2 regions of the Mycobacterium sp. Aquia_213 genome follow, and region 2 is predicted to be linked to the other one. Evidence: riboswitches for the same ligand, from Rfam matches in the RefSeq annotation. Region 2 holds a riboswitch; the other holds the start of a gene.
What was found. A riboswitch is a leader RNA that binds a small molecule or an ion and turns the genes downstream of it on or off. The one in region 2 is predicted to bind magnesium.
Positions count from the first base shown of each region.

Region 1: it holds a riboswitch for magnesium, as region 2 does, so the genes downstream of both, LMQ14_RS15805 (Rv1535 family protein) here and LMQ14_RS26855 (hypothetical protein) in region 2, are expected to answer to the same signal.

Region 1 is NZ_CP113116.1:3,380,336-3,388,294, reverse strand. Features, by position in the region: gene LMQ14_RS15825 (non-ribosomal peptide synthetase) at 1-176, shown strand, start outside; gene LMQ14_RS15820 (glycosyltransferase) at 211-1,134, opposite strand; gene LMQ14_RS15815 (carboxymuconolactone decarboxylase family protein) at 1,452-2,021, shown strand; gene LMQ14_RS15810 (NAD(P)H-dependent flavin oxidoreductase) at 2,057-3,181, shown strand; M-box (ykoK) riboswitch at 3,342-3,511, shown strand; gene LMQ14_RS15805 (Rv1535 family protein) at 3,790-4,029, shown strand; gene ileS (isoleucine--tRNA ligase) at 4,312-7,437, shown strand; gene LMQ14_RS15795 (class I SAM-dependent methyltransferase) at 7,449-7,959, opposite strand, start outside.
Region 2 is NZ_CP113116.1:5,734,662-5,742,620, reverse strand. Features, by position in the region: gene LMQ14_RS26870 (aldehyde dehydrogenase family protein) at 1-30, shown strand, start outside; gene LMQ14_RS26865 (acyltransferase family protein) at 284-2,263, shown strand; gene LMQ14_RS26860 (class I SAM-dependent methyltransferase) at 2,268-2,927, opposite strand; M-box (ykoK) riboswitch at 3,064-3,237, shown strand; gene LMQ14_RS26855 (hypothetical protein) at 3,515-3,730, shown strand; gene LMQ14_RS26850 (NRAMP family divalent metal transporter) at 3,844-5,487, shown strand; gene LMQ14_RS26845 (NADP-dependent oxidoreductase) at 5,491-6,435, opposite strand; gene LMQ14_RS26840 (hypothetical protein) at 6,587-7,168, shown strand; gene car (carboxylic acid reductase) at 7,178-7,959, opposite strand, start outside.

The DNA of each region.
Region 1 (7,959 bases), 2.4 Mb from region 2:
ACAATCCCGAGCAGATACAACCGCTCGAGCCGACCCGCGGATCGTTCGCGCCGACCGACCGGTTCCGTGCCGCGGTGCAGGAAGCCAAGATCGGCGCGGACAACGACATCCCGCACATTTCGGCACCGGTGATCATCAAGTACGTCACCGACTTGCAGCTGGTGGGCCTGCTCTAGTCCCGATTATCAACTGCCGCAAGCTAGTTGATCACTAGGCAGCCGGCGGCTGCGTCACGGCCAGCCCGCGCCGGACGTTTGCGCGCGACCGTATCGCGGCGGATCGGCCTACGTTGCGCAGCCGGTCCCGCAGCTTTGCCAGGGTGAATTTCTGTTCGTCTGCGTCATAAAAGAACCGCATCGTCCGGAACGGGTAATACAGCAACAGCAGGGTGGCAATCGTCGTGTGGGCCGTCGGGCTCTTGATGCCGTGCAGTTGGGTCGTCCGCGTGTAACGCGTGGCGTACCGGTAGAACTCGCGCGGTGGGGATTCCACCCGCCGGCCAGAGATGTCGGCGACCATCGCCGGCTCATAGGAAATCTCGAAATCGTTTTTGAACAACGTCAGCGCCAGGTCGATGTCTTCGTGCAGGCGCACTTCCGGATCCAGTTGCGTCTGAAGACGGACGCCCTTCCACGCCGTGGCGCGAATTGCCATGTTGCAGCCGAGGAGAAACCGCTCACTGCGGACGTGTTTGTGCAAGTGGTGGCGAAGCGTGGAATCCACCCAGAAGAGGAAGCCCCGGAACGGCAGGTCGTAAATGGCGATCGGACCGCTCGCGGCGTCGATGTCGGGGTCGGAGAAGCAGCGGCGAACCGTCTCGACCCAGTCCGGCGGAATGACCGTGTCGGCGTCGATACGGCCGAAAACGTCACCCCGCGCGTGGTCGAACCCGTGGTCGCGGGTCGGCGCCAGGCCCTGGTGGGTGTTCTGGTCGAGAAGCTGGATGTCCAGGTGCGGCGCCTGTGCCTGATATCTGCGCACAATCGACGCGGTGTCGTCGGTCGACTTGTTGTTGACGACGATTATCTCGTCCGGCGCCGAGGTCTGGTTGATGCACGATTCCAGGCACTTGCCGATGAACCGTTCTTCGTTATACGCGGGAATGACGATTGAGACCGAGGGCTGTTGCGCCATGGCTTACACACCAATCTGCGGACGTGCGAGGACAGCCAGCGCCATAGGCAGCCGGCCTCGAATTCAGCTGTGAGGGCGAACAATTCATTGCGCCCTTTTCTTAAAACCGTAGTTGTTTTGGCGGCTGAGCATCGGGGCGAACAGCCGCATTTTCGTGGAACGTTCACCGGTAAACGCCCGTCGTTCAACACGTGTCTATCTGCGCTCGGCCGGGGGTTGCCTATTCGCCCACCGCACCCCGAAGGCGACGCGTACCGCTGACTACGATTACCGGTGAACGCGAAGACGTTCCGCCAGTTGATCGGAGTGCTCACACGATGACAACAGCCCGCGTGCCCGGACTGCCGCTCGGCGAGGCCAAGGCCGCCGCCGACGAGGCGGCCGTACCCGACTACATGGCCGAGCTCAGCATCTTCCAGGTGTTGCTGAATCATCCACAGTTGGCGCGCGCGGTCAACGACCTGCTTGCGACCATGCTGTGGCACGGTTCGCTGGACGCGCGGTTACGGGAGCTGGTCATCATGCGGATCGGTTGGCTCACCGCGTGCGAATACGAATGGACGCAGCATTGGCGCGTCGCTACCCGGTTGGGCGTCACGACCGACGACCTGCTCGGTGTGCGCGATTGGCAACAGCACGACGGATTCGGGCCCACCGAGCGCGCGGTGCTGGCGGCCACCGACGATGTGGTGCGCGACGGTGCGGTCAGCCCGCGGAGCTGGGCGGCCTGTGAGCGCGAATTACATAGTGACAAAACGATTCTCGTCGAACTCGTGACCGCCATCAGCGCATGGCGAATGGTCTCGTCGATTCTGCAGAGTCTCGACGTCCCGCTTGAGGACGGTGTGGCGGGCTGGCCGCCCGACGGGTGTGCACCCGCGGGTTGATTGCCATGTCCCGCGATAACTCCTAGCGTCGAGGAATGCGGACCAGAGTCGCCGAGATGCTCGGTGTGGAGTTCCCGATATGCGCCTTCAGCCACTGTCGCGACGTGGTCGCCGCGGTTACCAACGCGGGCGGTTTCGGCGTCCTCGGTGCCGTCGCGCATAGCCCGCAGCGGCTGCAGAACGAGCTGACCTGGATCGAGGAGCAGACCGGCGGCAAGCCCTACGGGGTCGACCTGCTGTTGCCGCCCAAGTACGTCGGCGCCGAGCAAGGCGGAATCGACGCGAAGCAAGTCAGGGAGTTGCTCCCGCAGGAGCACCGCGCGTTCGTCGAGGACTTGCTCGCCCGATATGGCATCACGGCACCGGCCGAACCGCCGCGGGCATCCGTGGGCGGCCTCAACATCTCGCCCAAGGGCTACGAGCCGCTGCTGGAAGTGGCCTTCGCGCACGACATTCGGTTGATCGCCAGTGCGCTCGGGCCGCCGCCGGCCGACCTTGTCGAACGCGCGCACGGACACGACGTGTTGGTGGCCGCGCTGGCGGGCACCACCGAGCACGCGCGACGGCATGCCGCGGCCGGAGTAGACCTGATCGTCGCGCAGGGCACCGAAGCGGGCGGGCACACCGGCGAGGTGGCGACCATGGTTCTGGTGCCCGAAGTCGTCGATGCGGCCGCACCCGTCCCGGTGCTGGCGGCCGGAGGGATCGCCCGCGGCCGCCAGATCGCGGCGGCCCTGGCTCTTGGCGCCGAGGGCGTGTGGTGTGGCTCGGTCTGGCTGACCACCGAGGAAGCCGAGACCGACCCGGTGGTCAAGGAGAAGTTCCTGGCCGCCAGTTCGTCGGACACCGTGCGATCGCGGTCGATGACGGGCAAGCCGGCTCGGATGCTGCGGACGGCCTGGACCGATGAATGGGAGCGGCCCGAAAACCCGGCTCCGCTCGGTATGCCGTTGCAGACCACCCTGGTCACCGAACCGCAAATGCGCATCAGCCAAGCGGCCGCCCATCCCGGCGCCAAAGCGCGTGAGCTGGCAACCTACTTCGTCGGCCAGGTGGTCGGTTCGCTGGACCGAGTCCGGCCGACCCGTTCGGTCATGCTCGACATGATCGAGGAGTTCGCCGAGACCATCGGGCGGCTGGAGAACTTAGCTGACGACTGACCGTCGGGGCGCATTTCGGCGGATGTGAACGATCCCACAGATCCGTATTTACGCAGGTCAGCGGCCCAAAGCCTGGGCGAAAGCTGTGAAGATGCCTAAAAGTTGCGCAACACGGGCCAGATCACATTGACCGGGTTGGACCCCTCGTGGAGTATTTACAGCAGCACCTCGTTAGGTGAGGCGGCTACACGAACACAGGCCACTGACCCCGAACGTCGAAAGACGCCCCGGGTCAGGACAGCTCCTCCCGGCTTAAGGGTTGAGTCCAAGTGGCTTCCGGAGTTCCGGACACGTCGTGTGGTGCCAAAGCTCTGACGAGAGGGGTGCGGATTTCCGGCGGTCGCCGGATTCTGAACTCCTTCTGGTGCGCGCAAATAGGCGCGGGTAACCCGCACGCGTCGTGGCCGTAGAGGAGGTGAGGGACGCATGAGTTCCAGTGGCAGTCCGGATGGATATCCGGGACAAGCGCCGTCCCAATCCGACCTCCGGCCCGACGCCTCGAGCTAGCGAATCCGCTTACTGCTCAAGCGTTCTCGGATCGGAACCCTTACGGGTCGGGACATATCAGTCCAGTCAGTACCCGTTTGCAATTCCGTTAGGAGACGATCATGACCGCTGTACTCTTCGACGAAGTAGTTGCCGTAGCGCCCGTCCGCAACCTGCGCGTCGTGCGCGACACCACCCCGACGCAGGCCCCCGCGCCCAAGAAGGTTGCCCGGCCCGCCGACGCCGGATACTTCGGCGCTGGCGACCCGCTGGTGGCCGGTGCCGCTCGCCTGCTGAGCGTCCCCGTTCGGCACGTCTACGCGGCGCTGTGGCGAGTCGGTGTGCTCGAAGTCAAGGCCTGAGCTTGCCTACGCGAGACTGCATCTGCCGACGTTCTTACTCGGCGTTTGCGTAGGCAGTTGCAGTCTCGCGGTAAAGTGGAGCGGCATCGATCCGGCCATCACCGGGGAGCCTTCGGAAGAACAGCCCGCGCGGCCCAGTAGACCCGAACGGGTAGGCCCGTCACAGCCTGAATCGAGCGGCCGCGCGTGAGCGCGGCAAGCGGGGTGGTACCGCGGTGCTCGCGCAGATTGCGCGACTTCGTCCCCGGCCTGACCGTAGGCACGCAGGAGACGACGCGCACCGTGACCGAAAACGCTGACGCCAGGGCTTATCCCAAGCTGGCCGGGGGAGCGCCCGACTTCCCGGCGCTGGAACTCGAGGTCCTTGATTACTGGACCCGCGACGACACCTTCCGGGCCAGCATCGCCCACCGCGACGGCGCCGAAGAGTACGTGTTCTACGACGGACCGCCGTTCGCCAACGGGCTGCCGCATTACGGGCATCTGCTGACCGGCTACGTGAAAGACATTGTCCCGCGGTACCGCACGATGCGCGGCTACAAGGTGGACCGCCGCTTCGGCTGGGACACCCACGGGTTGCCCGCCGAACTCGAAGTCGAACGCCAACTCGGCATCACCGACAAGTCCCAGATCGACGACATGGGCATCGCCGCGTTCAACGAGGCCTGCCGGGAATCGGTGTTGCGCTACACCGACGAATGGCAGGCCTACGTCACCCGCCAGGCGCGCTGGGTCGACTTCGACAACGACTACAAGACGCTGGATCTGCCCTACATGGAGTCGGTGATCTGGGCGTTCAAACAGCTGTGGGACAAGGACCTGGCCTACGAGGGCTACCGGGTGCTGCCGTACTGCTGGCGCGACGAAACCCCGTTGTCCAACCACGAATTGCGGATGGACGACGACGTCTATCAGAGCCGCCAGGACCCGGCCGTCACGGTGGGTTTCAAGGTCACCGGTGGCGAGCTGGACGGCGCTTATCTGCTGGTGTGGACGACCACGCCGTGGACGCTGCCGTCCAACCTGGCCGTTGCCGTCAACCCGGACGTGACTTACGCCCAGGTCAAGGTCGGGGATCGGCGCTTCGTGCTGGCCGAGGCGCGACTGGGCGCCTACGAAAAAGAGCTCGGCGAAGAGCCCGAGGTACTCGGGACCTATTCCGGCGCCGACCTGTTGGGGACCCGCTACCTGCCGCCGTTCCCGTATTTCATGGATACTGCTAACGCATTTCAGGTGCTCCCAGGCGATTTCGTGACCACCGACGACGGCACCGGGATCGTGCACATGGCGCCGGCCTACGGTGAGGACGACATGGCGACCACCGACAAGGTGGGCATCGTGCCGGTCACCCCGGTCGACTCCAAGGGCCGCTTCGACGTCACCGTCCCGGATTACCAGCGCCAGCACGTCTTTGACGCCAACCCGCAGATCATCCGAGACCTCAAGAACCAGAGCGGGCCGGCGGCGGTGAACCAGCCGGTACTGATCCGTCACGAAACCTACGAGCACCCCTACCCGCACTGCTGGCGGTGCCGCAATCCGCTGATCTACCGGGCGGTGTCGTCGTGGTTCGTCACGGTCACCGAATTCCGGGATCGCATGGTGGAACTCAACCAGCAGATCACCTGGTACCCCGAACACGTCAAGGACGGCCAGTTCGGCAAGTGGCTGCAGGGTGCGCGCGACTGGTCGATCTCGCGAAATCGCTACTGGGGCACCCCGATTCCGGTATGGAAATCCGACGACCCGGCCTACCCGCGCATCGACGTCTACGGAAGCCTCGACGAGCTGGAGCGCGACTTCGGGGTGCGGCCCACCAATCTGCACCGGCCCTACATTGACGAGCTCACCCGGCCCAACCCCGACGACCCCACCGGTAGCAGCACGATGCGGCGGATTCCCGACGTGCTCGACGTGTGGTTCGACTCGGGCTCGATGCCGTATGCCCAGGTGCACTTCCCGTTCGAGAACGCCGACTGGTTCGACACCCACTATCCGGGTGACTTCATCGTGGAATACATCGGGCAGACCCGAGGCTGGTTCTACACGCTGCACGTGCTGGCCACCGCGCTCTTCGACCGGCCCGCATTCAAAACCTGTGTGGCACATGGGATCGTGCTGGGCTCCGACGGCCAGAAGATGAGCAAGTCGCTGCGCAACTACCCGGACGTCAGCGAAGTGTTCGACCGCGACGGATCCGACGCGATGCGCTGGTTCCTGATGGCCTCGCCGATCCTGCGCGGCGGCAACCTGATCGTCACCGAACAGGGCATCCGCGAGGGCGTGCGCCAGGTCCTGCTGCCGCTGTGGAACGCCTACAGCTTCCTGGTCCTCTACGCGCCGAAAGTCGGTACCTGGCGCACCAATTCGACCAACGTGCTCGATCGCTACATCCTGGCGAAGCTGGCCGTGCTGCGCGATGAGCTCACCGGCTCGCTGGAGATCTGCGACATCTCCGGGGCCTGCGAACAGCTGCGCCAGTTCACCGAGGCGCTGACGAATTGGTATGTGCGCCGGTCACGTTCGCGGTTCTGGGAAGAAGACAACGACGCGATCGACACGCTGCACACCGTGCTGGAGGTCGCTTCGCGACTGGCCGCCCCGCTGCTTCCGTTGATCACCGAGATCATCTGGCGCGGTCTTACCGGCGAGCGGTCGGTGCACCTGACGGACTGGCCGCAGGCCGACGGGCTGCCCGCGGACGCCGAGTTGGTCGCCGCGATGGACCAGGTTCGCGAGGTGTGCTCGGCCGCGTCGTCGCTGCGCAAGGCCAAGAAATTGCGGGTGCGCCTGCCGCTGCCGAAACTCACTGTGGCAGTAGAAGATCCGCAGCAGCTGGTGCCGTTCACCGACCTGATCGCCGACGAGCTCAACGTCAAGAGCGTGGAACTGACCGACGCGATCGACACCTACGGCCGCTTCGAACTCACGGTCAACGCCCGGGTCGCCGGGCCACGGCTGGGCAAGGACGTGCAAGCCGCCATCAAAGCGGTCAAGGCCGGCGAGGGCGTCGTCAACCCGGACGGCACCCTGACCGCGGGCCCGGCGGTGTTGCAGCCCGAGGAGTACAGCTCGCGGTTGGTGGCCGCCGATCCGGAGTTCACCGCGGCGCTGCCCGGGGGAGCCGGTCTGGTCGTGCTGGACGGCACGGTGACCCCGGAGCTGGAGGCCGAAGGTTGGGCCAAGGACCGGATCCGCGAGCTGCAGGAGTTGCGCAAGTCGACCGGGCTGGACGTCTCCGACCGCATCAGTGTGGTGATGTCGGTGCCCGGCGAACGGGCCGACTGGGCGCGCACTCACCGCGACCTGATTGCGGGTGAAATCCTGGCCACCAGCTTCGAATTCGGTGATCCCACAGACGGCGCGGAGATCGGTGACGGCGTGCGGGTGACGATCGCCAAAGCCTGAACCGCGGGGAGTTAAATCTGGGCGGCGGTCGCCAGGGTGACGTAGTCCATCGTGAAGCTGCCGCCGATCGAGTCGATGACGCCTCCGACGACTTCTCGCACCGCTGCGATCTCCTCCGGCCCGAGCAGGGTGAGTTGGCCGGTGGTGGCCAGATGGTCCAGCCATTCGTCGCGCGTGTACCGCCGCTGCCATTCGAAGCGCCACTGCTCGGGTTCGGTGAAGCCGCCGGCGGCCCGAATGCCCTCCACCGCCCTTTTGACATTTGCCTCTTGCAGTCCGAAGCCAGGCGTCTGCAGCGGACCGTCGGGCGCCACGCGCGCGAGGACGTCGTCGAAAGGCTGGGCCACCTCGCTGGGTGGATCGAAGACATGCCAGTACAGCGCCAGCAGCCCGTGTGGCCGCAGCACCTGTGCGGCCTTGGCCGCACCCCGCACGGGGTCCACCCAGTGCCAGGCCTGCCCGGCGACGACCGCGTCGAAAGTCCGGTCGCGCGGGTCCCAGGTTTCGAAGTTGCCGATCTCG
Region 2 (7,959 bases):
ACCCTGGGCTACGCCCCTGACAAGGGCTAACAATTTAAGTCGAAATCCGTACGTACGACAGCGGAAAACCGGCGCGTGTCTCCACCGCATCCGACGGCGTCGCCTCTAAGCTTGCTGAGATCAAGAGGAGGGGCGACGACGTATCGGCAGCAACTACCGCGCCGGACAACAGAGTGGTCAGGGCGCTCTCAAAGCGAGCACTGAGCCGGACGGGACGTACCCCGCGCCGGCGTCTTCTGCTCGGCAGAATCGTTGGGTAGCCCCCGTACGTCGTGTCGGCCGGCTGGCGATTTGGGACAAACCCGAGCGGCGCACCGGCATTCCCGCACTCGACGGACTGCGCGCGATAGCGGTGGCCCTGGTGCTCGCCGACCACGGCGGCATCCCCGGCATGACCGGTGGGTTCCTCGGCGTCGACGTCTTCTTCGTGCTCAGCGGATTCCTGATCACCTCGCTGTTGCTCGACGAGCTCGGTCGAACCGGACGCATCGACCTGACCGGGTTCTGGATCCGCCGTGCCCGCCGGCTGCTACCCGCGCTGGTGTTGATGGTGCTCGCCGTCGGCGCGGCCCGCGAACTCCTTCCCGCCCAGGCCCTTACCGGGTTACGCGACGACGCGATCGCGGCGTTCCTATGGGTGGCGAACTGGCGTTTCGTCGCGCAGAAGACCGACTACTTCACCCAGGGCGCGCCGCCGTCGCCGCTGCAGCACGCCTGGTCGCTCGGCGTCGAGGAGCAGTACTACTTCGTCTGGCCGGTCTTGCTGATCGTGGTCACCCTGCTGCTGGCCGCACGGGCCAAGCGCTACTTCATGCGGGCCACCGTCGGCGGGGTGCGGTTCGCCATTTTCGTGATCGCCACGCTGGGGGCGCTGGCATCCGCGGCGGCCGCCATCGTCTTCGTCTCCGACACCACGCGTGACCGCATCTACTTCGGCACCGATACCCGCGCGCAGGCCTTGCTGGTCGGCTCCGCGGCAGCGGCTCTGCTGGTTCGGGATTGGCCGTCGCTGAACCGCGGTTGGTGCATGATCCGGAGTCGCTGGGGGCGCCGCGTCGCCCGCGTGCTGCCGATTGTCGGCGTGGCAGGGCTGGCGGCGGCGGCTCACTACGCGACCGGCAACGTCGGCGATTTTCGGCACGGGTTGCTGATCGGGGTAGCGATCGCGGCCGTCTTCATCGTCGCCCCGGTGGCACTGGAGCAGCGCGGGTTGATCGCCCGCATTTTGGCCGCGCCCCCACTGGTGTGGCTGGGCACCATCTCCTACGGCGTCTATCTATGGCACTGGCCAATCTTTCTGGCGCTCAACGGCGAACGCACCGGATGGGCGGGATTGCCGCTGTTCGCCGCCCGGTGCGGACTCACGCTGGCTGTGGCCGGCGCGTCGTATTGGCTGATCGAACAACCCGTCCGCCGCTGGCGGCCGGCCCGGGTGGCGTTGCTACCGCTGGCCGCCGCCACCGTGGCCAGCGCCGCCGCGATCACATTGCTGCTGATTCCGGTCGGACCCGGTTTACGCGAGCCCGGCCTGCCGCCGGACGTTTCCTCGGTCGCCGCGGTGTCCGCGGCGCAGCCGGGCGGTAGTCGCCCGGTCGGGCCGCGAAACCCTAACCGGCCGTTCACCGTTTCAGTTTTCGGTGATTCGATCGGGTGGACCTGGATGCACTTTCTGCCGCCGACGCCCGGATTCGCGTTCCTCGACCACACGGTCATCGGGTGCAGCCTGGTTCGCGGCACGCCGTACCGGTACATCGGCCAAACCCTGGATCAGCGAGCCGAATGCGACACCTGGCCGGGCAGATGGGCAACGCAGATCAGTCAGGACCAGCCGGATGTCGCGCTGCTGGTCATCGGCCGCTGGGAGACGGTGGACCGGGTCAACGAAGGGCAGTGGACCCACATCGGAGATCCGACGTTCGACGCGTATCTCAACGCCGAGCTGGAGCGAGCACTGAACATCGTGAGCGCCAGCGGAGTTCGAGTGATGGTCGCCACCGTGCCGTACAGCCGGGGCGGCGAAAAGCCGGATGGCCGTTTATATCCGGAAGACCAGCCGGACCGGGTCAACCAATGGAATGCCATGCTGCGCAAGACAGTTGCCCAGCACCCAAATGTTCAGCTCCTGGATCTGAACAAAAAGCTTTGCCCCGACGGGGTTTATACCGCGAAGGTCGATGGCATCAAGGTACGCAGCGATGGCGTCCACCTCACCCCGGAAGGGGTCAAATGGCTGACGCCCTGGCTCGAAGAGTCGCTGCGGTAGGCGCCTAGTCGTCGGTGCGGCAGCTGACTTCCATGCTGTCGCTTTCCCGGACCAGGAAATTGAAGCTGGTGTAGCCGTTGGCGGTATCGCGCACGCGATCGAGATAGGGCGCCATGTCGGGCGCGCTGGCGTTGTCGGCGACCACCAAAGCGCCTGTGGCAAGCCGGGGTTCGAGCAGCTTGATGACGGGAAGGTAGAGGTCCTTCCAGCCGTCCAGCAAGACGAACTCGACCGGCCCGTCCTCGCTCTCCAGCGTGGTCAGCGCATCGCCTTCGAGAATCGTGATCACGTCGTCCAAACCGGTCTCGGCGAACGTCTTCTTCGCGGCGGCGATCTTGCTCGCGCTGAGCTCCGTGGTCACCACGCGCCCGACGCCGTTGTCGCGTACCGCCGCCGCAAGATGAATGGCCGAGATACCGAACGACATTCCGAACTCGACAACCGTCGTCGGGCGGGTCGCCCGCACCAGCGCGTACAGCAGCCGACCGGCCTCCGGCGTCACCGGGATGTAGAACTCGCTCATCGCCTCGGTGCGCTCCGCGGTGGTCATCGGCTTGTCGAACTGCCCATGCCGCTCACGCAGCAGCGACATCTGGTTCTTCGTCTCGGTGTACATCCGGTCGAGCACGGTCTCGACTCGAGGATCTTGCAAGGTTGTGGCCATGCCCTTGAGGGTAGGCCTCGGCGGTATTCACAAGGACGATGACCGGCGATCGGCAAATGTGACGCGGGCCACGCCGGCGTAAAGACATTGCAAAGGAGTTTGACGAGCAGCGGGTGGCAGTGCCAGCATGGACAGGCAAGCACCTCGGTAGGTGAGGCGTCTGCACGGACACAGGCCACTGACCCCGAACGTCGAGAGACGCCCCGGGTCAGGACAGCTCTTCCCGGACACAAGGGTTGAGCCCAAGTGGCTTCTGGACATGGTCCAGATACGCCGTGCAGTGCCGAAGCTCCGACGAGAGGGGTGCGGCCGGCGGGCTGATGCCCGGGCATTCGTACCCCTCTCGCGTGTGATGTGACGACACCCTCGTGTGTCATGGCCGTGAGGAGGTGAGGGCGAGATGAGTCCCGGCGATAGTTCCTATCCGAAATCCATCTTGATCCGATCCGGTTCCGGCATTTCCTTCTGCTGACGCAGCTCAATTTGTGCTGTCCCGCAACCGTATTCACGGTCAGCGGGTACCGGCGAATGCCCGGGTGCATTTGGCGCGCTGATGAACCGGTCGGACTTCCGACAGGGGGAAGATCATGACTTTTATTGCTGTGCAGCGCATTCGCGGTCTTGGAAAGTTGCGCGGACGGTCGATGCTGCGTGCTGGTCGGCTGCTGACAAACAGGCTGTGCGCCATGCACATCCCGACGCCCGAAGAGCGGGCGAACCTGTATGTGTCGCTGACGCCGATCGCCGTGCTCTCGCCCGCGCCGGGCGGAGAGTCACCGGACAGGGTGGGCAACCACCGGTGATTCGTTCCGCCAGCGGTCCCCAGCGGCGGGCGGGGGGTTGACGGCCCGCCGCTGGGGCGCGTTGAACATCCGACCTTGTTAGCCCGAACTCTTCTAAAGAGAGCGAGAATCCCATGACGTTGATTTCCACCCGGTCGCGTGACTGGCCCGTGCTGGATTCCGCGCACACCGGCGACATCGTCGGAGCGTTCGGCCGGATCGGCCGAGACGACGACGGCGCGTTGCGCGGTTGGTGGCGGCGGCTGCGCACCCTGATGGTCATCACCGGTCCCGGATTGATCGTCATGGTGGGCGACAACGACGCCGGCGGCGTCGCGACGTACGCGCAAGCCGGTCAGAACTACGGGATGAAGCTGTTGTGGACGCTGGCTTTGCTGATTCCGGTGCTGTATGTGAACCAGGAGATGGTGCTGCGCTTGGGTGCGGTCACCCGAGTCGGTCACGCGCGCCTGATTTTCGAGCGCTTCGGGAAGTTCTGGGGCGCCTTCAGCGTCGGCGATCTGCTCGTCCTGAACGCCCTGACGATCGTCACCGAATTCATCGGCGTCGCATTGGCGTTGGGATTCCTGGGCTGCCCGAAGGTAGTTGCGATCCCCGCGGCGGCCGTACTGCTGTTCGCTGTGGTGGCCGGGGGCTCGTTTCGGCGCTGGGAAGGGCTGATGTTCCTGCTGATCGCGGTGAACGTCGTGATGATCCCGATGGTGCTGATGGTGCATCCGAGTCCGAAAGCGATTGTCGGCGGCCTGGTTCCACAGTTCCCGGGCGGGCTGAACGCAGAAGTCCTGCTGTTGATCATCGCGATCGTGGGGACCACAGTCGCGCCATGGCAGTTGTTCTTCCAACAGTCCAACGTGGTGGACAAGCGCATCACCGCGCGCTGGATTCCTTACGCGCGAGCCGATTTGATCATCGGCATCGTCGTGGTCATCGTCGGGGCGACGGTGCTGATGGCAGTCACTGCGTTCGGCCTCACCGGAACCGCCGGCAGCTTCACCGATGCCGGTGCGGTGGCCAACGGCCTGCCCCACCCGGTGGGGGTGCTGTTCGCGATCATCCTGCTGGACGGTTCGCTGATCGGGGCCAACGCAATTGGGCTGGCCACCACCTATGCCATCGGTGACGCGATGGGCAAGCGGCACTCCCTGCACTGGAAAATCAGCGAGGCGCCATGGTTCTACGGCGGCTACGCGCTGCTGCTCGCGGCGTCGGCTGCGGTGGCGTTCAGCCCCGATCACATCCTCGGTCTGGTCACCCAGGGCGTGCAGGCGCTGGCCGGCATCCTGTTGCCCTCGGCGACCGTGTTCCTGGTTTTGCTCTGCAATGACCGGGCGGTCCTGGGGCCGTGGGTAAACACGTTGCGGCAGAACATCGTTGCGTGGGCCATCGTGTGGTCACTGGTGCTGCTGTCGCTGGCTTTGACGGCGACCACGTTCTTCCCCGACGTGTCGACCGCCAGCCTCGAGGTCGGGCTCGCGGCGGGTGCGGCGCTCGGCGTAATCTGCGGTGCCGTGGCGATCATCGGCGACCAGGGGTTCAGCGACACTCGCGTGGCTAAACTCGGCTCGCCAGTCGGACATGCCGAATGTCGTGCGCTGCGCCGTCAGGAGCAGAAGGACTGGCAGACTCCAAACCTGAGTTCTCTTACCCGCCCAGCTCTTTCGCCGATCCGCCGGACAGGGCTGTTGATCCTGCGCGGCTATTTGGTGCTGGCCGTCGTCTTTGTGGTCATCAAGATCGTCGAGGTCGGCGTCGGCTGACGGTTAGCGCGAACCGTTGGGCAGCAGAACGATCTTGCCGTGCGTGTGCCGGCGTTCGAGTTCTTCGAAGGCGTCGGCAACCCGATCCAGTGGAAAGGTCGCTGCGATGTCGAAATCGATGGCACCGCTGACGATGAGGTCGGCGATCTCGGTCAGCACTTCGGGGGTGGACGCTTCGACGCTGCCCTCGGTCTTGGCGCCGACCTCGCCGGCCTTCTGGAAGGCGATGATCGTGTCGATGCGCTGCGGTGCCACGCCGAGGTCCACGGCGAGCTGGACGTAGTCCGGGCCGAACAGGTCGATGAACGCATCGATTCCGTTGGGCGCCGCCTCGCGCAGGCGCTCGGCCAACCCCTCGCCGTAGCTGACCGGGGTGACGCCGTGTGCCCGCAGCCATTCGGCGTTGCCCTCGCCGGCGATGCCGAGCACCCGCGCCTTGCGCAGGACCAACAGCTGGACGACGAGACTGCCGACACCGCCCGCTGCCGCCGAGACGGCGATGGTCTCGCCCGGCTGAGGTGCGACCGAGCGGACGGCCGCGTAAGCGGTCGCGCCGACGACATAGAGCGAACCGGCTGCTTCCCAACTCAATTGGGGAGGCTTGTGAATCAACTGGTCTACCGGGACGGCGGTGTGGGTAGCATGACTCGATCGCCGGAAGCTGAACCCCAGCACCTCGTCGCCGACCGCGAACTCGGTAACCCCGGGGCCGGTGGCCGTCACGACACCGGCGAGGTCGCTGCCTTCCCCGGAGGGAAATGTGGCGGGGAACATGTCGTGCATCGCCCCCGACCGGATCGCGGCCTCACCGGGGTTGATTCCCGCGGCACGAACCTCGACCACAACCTCACCCTCGCCGGGTGCCGGCATGTCGATACCGCCCACGTACAAGACGTCACGGCCCCCGTACCGGTCGAACCGTACCGCGCGTGCCACTGCAGCCGTCATCTCGATCTCCTCAATGCGTGAATCGAAACCATGTGCCCCGGCCATTGGCCAGGATAGGCGCGAACCGGCGCCTGTCGATCGTCGCGTGCGCGTATGTTCATATGCGCTGGCCCTGTTCTCGCTGGAAAGGATGCCCATGGGACGTGCTCGAATGACTGTCACCCGCTGGGCGGTCGCCACCATTGCGGTCGGCATCGCGATCACCGGCTGCGGCAACAGCGGCAAGACTTCGGCCCCGCCGTCCAACAGCGCCGCGACTTCGGCGGTAAGCACCCCGACCGGACCTCCCCCGGATTACAGCGCGTTGCTGATCCAGCCCGGCGATGTGGGCGGCGACTACACCGCGCCGCAACCGCCGGTGCTGAATTCCAACAACACGACCGGTGTCTCGCAACTGTTCGTCAGCGCCGACAACAGCCGGCGAATCGGGGACACCGTCTTGGTCCTCCCCGATCTGTCGACGGCCGCGGCCGCTCTGGTGAACACCAAAGCGAACTACGCGAAGAAGGTCACCGGCACCTGGCAGCCCGTCGATATCGGCTCGAACGGCACGATGATCTCGGGCACGTCGTCGGACAATTCGCAGTCCATCGCGGTGTTGTTGTTCACCGAGGGCAGGGCGCTCATCGCTCTCGAATTCGACAGCGCGCCGAATGACCCGATCGATCCGGCGACCGCCGTCGACGTGGGCCGCAAGCAGGCCGCCGCCGTCAAGAACGGTTTGCACAGTTAGCCTTTCGGGCTAGACCAGCCCGAGCAGCCGCAGATCGGCGACGTACTTCTCGATCAGCTGCGCCGACAAGTGCGGAATATCTTTGTCCGCACCAATTTTGGCCGCCTGCACGGCCGCCCGGAACACGTCCGTCGGCGCCGGTGCGCCGCGCAGCGGTTGATCGGGCTTGCGGTAAGCGTCCAGCAATGGCAGCACCGACAGCTGACGCTGCTTGTCGGGCAGGGCCCGAATAGCGGTCTCGAATCGGTGCAGCCATTCGTCGTAGTCGTCGATACGCCGGATGTCGTAACCGGCGGCGACCAGCCAGTCGACGAATACATCCAGCGAGATGCCGTCGTCGTGCGGGTTCATCACGTCGAAGGACCGATAATTGCCGGAATCCTCGGTGGCCGTTGCCGTCTGTTCACCGAGTGTGGTGACGGCTTCCGCCACGAAGTCGGCGGGCAGGCCGTCGAAGTGCGCGACGGGCCGGTTTCCCTGCGCGTCGGGCTGGTAGAAGGAGAACGGCGCGATGCCGGTCACCAGCAGACTAAATATCAACCGGGTGAACATATCTGGCACGTTCAACTGTCCGGCGTACTGGCTGTGCGCAAGGATCAGGTCGGATCGGAAGACCGCGACCGGCAGGCCGCACAGATCATGTGCCTCGCGAAGCAGAACCTCACCGCCCCACTTGCTGTTGCCGTACCCGTTGGCGTAGCTGTCGTCGATGGGCCGCACCGCGCTGACGGAGCGGATGTCGCCATCTTCGAGGAACTTGGCGGGCTCGACCGACATGGCCACCGATACGG